DNA from 3 places in the Shewanella sp. WE21 genome. Region 1 is predicted to be linked to each of the others. Evidence: predicted binding sites of a transcription regulator. Region 1 holds the regulator's gene; each other region holds the start of a gene.
What was found. Region 1 encodes NrdR, which represses ribonucleotide reductase genes. Its sites were predicted from a motif close to AAACACNANATNTNGTGTTT; they were not measured.
Positions count from the first base shown of each region.

Region 1 (2,274 bases):
CAACATCATTCCTTATGGTATCGACGAGTCTGGCAAAATTGACTATGACGAGATGGAGCGTATTGCCTTAGAACATAAGCCTAAGATGATGATCGGCGGTTTCTCTGCCTATTCAGGTATCGTTGATTGGGCAAAAATGCGTGAAATCGCAGACAAAATCGGTGCTTATTTATTTGTCGATATGGCACACGTTGCCGGTCTTATTGCTGCGGGCGTTTATCCAAACCCAGTACCACACGCGCATGTTGTGACATCTACGACCCACAAAACGTTAGCGGGTCCTCGTGGTGGCGTGATCCTATCTGCTGCTGACGATGAAGACTTGTACAAAAAGTTGAACTCTGCGGTATTCCCTGGCGGTCAAGGTGGCCCATTAATGCACGTTATCGCCGGTAAAGCGGTGGCGTTCAAAGAAGCTCTAGAGCCAGAATTTAAAGTGTACCAACAGCAAGTGGTTAATAACGCTAAAGCTATGGTTGAAGTGTTCCTTGAGCGCGGTTACAAAATCGTCTCTGGCGGAACCAGCAACCACTTAATGCTAGTTGACCTGATTGGTCGTGACTTAACGGGTAAAGAAGCCGATGCTGCCTTAGGTAGCGCTAACATTACCGTGAACAAAAATTCAGTGCCAAACGACCCACGTTCACCCTTTGTGACCTCAGGTGTGCGTATCGGTACACCAGCGATTACGCGTCGCGGCTTTAAAGAAGCGGAATCGAAAGAGCTGACGGGCTGGATTTGTGACATCCTTGATGATGCAAGCAATCCTGCTGTGATTGAGCGTGTTAAAGGCCAAGTATTGGCACTTTGCGCACGTTTCCCCGTTTACGGCTAATTTGCCTATGCATCTACGTTTAGTAGATGAAGGGCCGAGATTGATCGCCGACTGACTTGATACTTGTCACATCAGGTACTTAGCATCAGGCACTTAACATCAAGTAGTTAACATTAGGTTGTTAAGCTCAGGTAGTTAACCTCAGCCCATAAATAGGATAAAATCCCATGGCCGCATCTCGCGGCCATTTTTATTGGTAAAATCTTAAGTTTAAATCCATGGCGTTTGACTGAGATTTAACAGGTAAATCCATTAACGCTTTACGATCATTCACTGGCAGGAGGCTCAATGCATTGTCCATTTTGCAGCGCGACAGATACTAAAGTCATCGATTCCCGATTAGTGGCAGAAGGCCACCAAGTGCGCCGTCGCCGAGAATGCACCGAATGTCATGAAAGATTTACCACCTTCGAAGGCGCCGAGTTAGTTATGCCTAGGGTGATTAAACGTGATGGTTCACGCCAACCCTTCGATGAAGAAAAACTCCAAGGTGGCATGTTGCGCGCCGTTGAAAAACGCCCCGTATCTATGGATGAAATCGAGCAAGCGCTTAGCAAAATCAAATCTACCCTGCGCGCCACTGGCGAACGGGAAGTGCCCTCAGAAATGGTCGGTAACTTAATGATGGAGCAATTGATGAACCTAGATAAAGTCGCCTATATACGTTTCGCTTCCGTGTACCGCGCTTTCGAAGACGTGTCTGAATTTGGCGAAGCCATCGCCAAACTGCAAAAGTAGTTATTCGATTCTTGCGGCCTGTCTTTCAGGCTTCTGGTTGCGCTAGCTTTAAAAGAGGCTTTGATTAATAGCTTCAGCAAGACAGGTTTTAAACACAGATTTACAAGACTGGTGAAAGCCGAAACCTTTAACAACAGGGTTGAACATGAGCTTGAACATAAGTTGGTCCGTACTCGATACCCAAATGATGAGCCGCGCGATTCAATTGGCGCGCAAAGGCTTTTACACCACTAGACCCAATCCCAGTGTGGGCTGCGTTATCGTTAAAGATAACCAAATCATTGGTGAAGGTTATCATCAAAAAGCGGGTGAGTCCCACGCCGAAGTGCATGCGCTACGTATGGCTGGCGAACGCGCCCGCGGCGCAACGGCCTATGTTACTTTAGAGCCCTGCAGTCATTATGGCCGCACGCCGCCCTGCGCCTTGGCGCTGATCAATATTGGCGTTAAACGTGTGGTGGTAGCGGTGGAAGATCCTAATCCGCAAGTAGGTGGTCGTGGCATTCAAATGCTGCGTGACGCCGGTATTGAAGTGAATGTGGGATTACATCGCGATGAAGCCTATGCCTTGAATGTAGGCTTTATGAAGCGGATGGAATCGGGTTTACCCAGAGTCACAGTCAAATTGGCTGCCAGTCTCGATGGTAAAACTGCGCTGTCTAACGGTGTGTCTAAATGGATAACTGGCCCAGAATCCCGCC
Region 1 is NZ_CP023019.1:3,209,335-3,211,608, forward strand. Features, by position in the region: gene glyA (serine hydroxymethyltransferase) at 1-835, shown strand, start outside; gene nrdR (transcriptional regulator NrdR) at 1,124-1,573, shown strand; gene ribD (bifunctional diaminohydroxyphosphoribosylaminopyrimidine deaminase/5-amino-6-(5-phosphoribosylamino)uracil reductase RibD) at 1,719-2,274, shown strand, end outside.

Region 2 (2,274 bases), 1.4 Mb from region 1:
ATCATTGTGCGCTATTTACAGGCATAGCGGTATTACTCGATTGGCTCGAGTTAACTCAGCTGCCGTTTGGGGTCATCACCAACAAGCCTGCGCGCTTTACCCGTCCCTTATTGCGAAAACTGAATTTACACTTGCGTATGCCCGTTATCATCAGTGGCGATTCTACAAAACACCCAAAACCCCACACTGCACCAATGCTGTTAGGCGCACAACAACTGAACTGTGCTCCAGAGCACATTTTGTATCTTGGGGATGCCGAGCGAGATTTGCTCGCGGCCAAGGCTGCTGGCATGTTAGGCGGCGTGGCCCTATGGGGTTATCTGGGCGTGAACGACAAGCCATTGCAATGGCCTGCGCACGCGCATTTTGCGAGCCCAACTGAGCTACATCAAGCACTAATTGAAGCATTGGCTTAACAACATCAACCAAAAACAGCGCCTACAATGCTCACGAATAAGGCATCCAATACGTAACTTCACTGACGAACATCAGTGTGTCAGCATACTATTTATGACCCACGGAAAAAGTCAGGCGGATAAAAGATCGGCACTCGTGAGCGATCGCGATCTAAAGAAAAAGATCGCCTAAAAATCCCCCATGAGTGTGACACGCTAACCTGAAATTGAGCTTCAAGGTTAGTCGTTACTAACGCAAAATTTTATCCTCACGTTATCCACAAGATGTCCCCTGAATTCAGACTTGCAAATAGGGGCAAACCTCACTATCTTGTATCCCATATAATTTAAAACACCATATCTTGTGTATAGGTAACAATCAGACACACTAGAAGCTCGCCGCTTAATTGACTCGTTTTTAACCAGTCAGCTGTATTTAAGGGACGATTATTGATTGTTTTACAAGGATACGTACGGTGATTTTGCTCACCTAAATACATATAAGAACCAAGGCCTATCTCCAAATGAATAGCACTATGACAGTCACAAAACGCTGTGGCGATCGTGAGAATATCGATCTCGAAAAAATACACCGCGTAATTACTTGGGCAGCCAAGGGATTAAAAAACGTTTCTGTTTCTGAAGTTGAACTTCGCTCGCACCTACAGTTTTTCGATGGCATCCCAACCGAAGCTATCCATGAAACCATTATCAAGGCTGCGGCGGATTTAATTTCTCCAGAATCACCGGACTATCAGTTCCTTGCTGCCCGTTTAGCGGTGTTTCATTTGCGTAAGAAGGCCTTCGGTCAGTTCGAGCCGCCCGCATTGTATGCTCACGTGACTAAATTGGTTGAGCTGGGTAAATACGATCAACACATTTTAAGAGATTACACCCGCGAAGAGCTGGATGTGATGGATACCTATATCGACCATTGGCGCGATATGGATTTTTCCTACGCTGCGGTAAAACAGCTTGAAGGCAAGTATTTAGTTCAAAACCGTGTTACCCACGAAATCTATGAGAGCGCGCAGTTCCTTTACATTTTGGTTGCGGCTTGCTTGTTTGCCCGTTATCCAAAAGAGACGCGCCTGAAATACGTTAAAGATTTCTATGACGCGGTATCAACTTTTAAACTGTCGCTGCCAACGCCAATTATGGCTGGTGTGCGCACCCCAACGCGTCAGTTCAGCTCTTGCGTACTGATCGAATGTGGTGACAGCTTAGATTCCATCAACGCGACCGCTTCGTCTATCGTGAAATACGTCAGCCAACGTGCGGGTATCGGTATTAACGCCGGTCGTATTCGCGCCTTAGGTAGCCCAATCCGTGGTGGTGAAGCCTTCCACACAGGTTGTTTACCTTTCTATAAGTATTTCCAAACCGCAGTGAAGTCGTGTTCTCAAGGCGGCGTGCGTGGCGGTGCTGCGACCCTGTTCTACCCTATTTGGCACTTAGAAGTCGAATCTCTGCTGGTATTGAAAAATAACCGCGGCGTCGAAGACAACCGTATCCGTCATTTAGACTACGGTGTGCAGTTGAACAAAGTGATGTATCAACGTCTGATCAAAGGCGAAAACATCAGTTTATTTAGCCCATCTGACGTGCCTGGCTTGTACGATGCTTTCTTTGAAGATCAAAATGAGTTTGAGCGTTTATATCTGCAATATGAGCAAGACAGCAGCATTCGTAAGAAAACCATAAAAGCCGTTGAGCTGTTTTCACTGATGATGCAAGAGCGCGCCTCAACGGGCCGTATCTACATTCAGAACGTGGATCACTGCAACACTCACAGCCCGTTCGATTCAAAAGTCGCGCCGATCAGACAGTCTAACCTGTGTCTTGAAATCGCCCTGCCGACTAAACCATTGAACAACAT
Region 2 is NZ_CP023019.1:4,560,429-4,562,702, forward strand. Features, by position in the region: gene CKQ84_RS20400 (HAD family hydrolase) at 1-416, shown strand, start outside; gene nrdA (class 1a ribonucleoside-diphosphate reductase subunit alpha) at 920-2,274, shown strand, end outside.
Region 2: a site for NrdR is predicted at 746-765, ahead of nrdA (class 1a ribonucleoside-diphosphate reductase subunit alpha). Genes of this name have one in related genera too.

Region 3 (2,274 bases), 1.9 Mb from region 1:
CTAACGCCAATCGTCAAGCGGTTAGAGTTGAAGGGGTTGATTACGCGATTAGCCTGCGTTGAAGATGAGCGGAAAAAGCTGATCACTCTGACAAGTCAAGGAGAGGGTATCAGGCACGAAGCTCTTGCCTTGAAGCAAACCTTACTAGATAAAGTGCAGATGGACGCTGAGGCACTCGATTTACTAAGGCGGCAATGTCTTGCCTTGATCGAAGACATACAGTCCTAGATATAAGTTAGTTTATGCACAGTGATGCTATTAACTCAGGGGTTGCACTGATTAATACTTGATTGGCTTAGTTTTTGCTTTAAAACCGTCATTGAGTCTTAGACGCCGAATTTTTGACGATGAATTCTATTTTAAATGCCTTTAATCTTAATCGCAGCAGTGCCAGTATCGCCGATGCCTATGGTGCCAATAGCCAAAAGACGAGCACGGCTAAAACCGATACTACGATAGAAACAAATAAAACGCAGACGGATGCTACCAAACCCGATAAAGGTAAAACCGATGAGATAGCGCTGTCGCCACGGGCGCAACGCGCACAGAAAATTCAATCGATGGCGAAGGATTTTTTTGCCGATGGTCAATTTGGCGTCGCCGATATTCCCGCATTGGTGTCGCGCTTACAAAAGGATGGCATTTTATCGGATGTGCAACTCGAGCGTTTATCGAAAAACGGTATTACAGTGCCGAGCACAACAACGCCGACTAAACAATCGTTGCAAGATTTTTTAGATGATGAAATAAAATCATTAGCTAAAAAATCACCCAATAATCCTCTTATCAATACCTTAGTAGATGCTAAGAACGTCTTAACCAATATGGATGATGCTCAGTCGCCGGTGCTAGCCCAGAAGGCCACGAAAGTCCTTAGCCAATTGACGGATTATTTGAATTCTGAACCTCCGCTTACGGATGCTCAAAAGCAGCAGTGGCAGGGGCTAAAATCTATGATGCAACTCGCTTCATCTATGGGGGCACATCAATCTGCATCGGGCCAACTCAGTAGTTATCTTGCGCTTGCTAAACGTTAATTCACATCCATAGTGCGTGATAAACACAAATTGTCACGCATTCAACTAGCTGGGTTTAACCAGCAGGTCAAGGCGCAATTTTCAGATAATTGGGCCTAGCTGCAGTTCTTGTTTGTTCTTTTATTTCATCCTAAAAACTATGATCTGGATCATGGACTCCTTATCGTCATTGTAGCCTAATGCTCTACATATTGTGTTTTATGCTTTTAAAATCACTAGATGTAGTGTTAGTTTTTAGGCGAGATGGAGAGGAACTGAACAATGCCAGTCGTAATTAAGCGTGATGGTTGCCGCACACCTTTTGATGAAACAAGGATAAGGGATGCAGTGAATGCCGCTGCAAACTCAGTTGGAATAGAGGATGGCGACTATGCAGCGACAGTGGCAGCGTGTATCAGTCAAAGCGTCGCGCCATTAGCTGAAGTCGATATCCACCATCTACAAGATGCGGTTGAGAATTTACTAATGGAAGGGCCGTACAAGTCCCTGGCGCGGGTGTATATCGAATACCGTCACGACAGAGATGTGTGCCGTGAAGCGACCAGTAAACTCAACCTCGAAATCCGTGGTTTAGTTGAGCAAAGCAATGCGGCTTTACTCAATGAAAATGCTAATAAAGATTCAAAAGTCATTCCTACTCAGCGGGACTTACTCGCGGGCATAGTCGCCAAACATTATGCCAAGAGTCATATTTTGCCAAAGGATGTAGTCGCTGCCCATGAAGTGGGCGAGATCCATTACCACGACTTAGATTACTCTCCGTTTTTCCCGATGTTTAACTGCATGTTGATTGATTTAGCTGGCATGTTGACCCACGGCTTTAAAATGGGTAATGCCGAAATTGAAACCCCTAAGTCTATTTCAACAGCGACAGCTGTGACCGCTCAGATTATTGCCCAAGTGGCGAGTCATATCTATGGCGGCACAACTATCAACCGTATCGATGAAGTGTTAGCGCCATTTGTCGCTAAGAGCTACGACAAGCATTACCAAATTGCCCTGAATTGGAAGATTACCGATGCCAAAGCCTTTGCTACGGCGCAAACTGAAAAAGAATGTCACGATGCATTCCAGTCTTTGGAATATGAGGTCAATACTTTACACACTGCCAATGGCCAAACACCGTTCGTGACCTTCGGGTTTGGGTTGGGTACTTCGTGGGAATCGCGCTTAATTCAGCAATCTATGCTCAAAGTGCGGATGGCGGGATTGGGTAAAAATCGCAAGACGGCAGTAT
Region 3 is NZ_CP023019.1:5,148,405-5,150,678, reverse strand. Features, by position in the region: gene CKQ84_RS23200 (MarR family winged helix-turn-helix transcriptional regulator) at 1-228, shown strand, start outside; gene CKQ84_RS23195 (hypothetical protein) at 348-1,037, shown strand; gene nrdD (anaerobic ribonucleoside-triphosphate reductase) at 1,299-2,274, shown strand, end outside.
Region 3: a site for NrdR is predicted at 1,248-1,267, ahead of nrdD (anaerobic ribonucleoside-triphosphate reductase). Genes of this name have one in related genera too.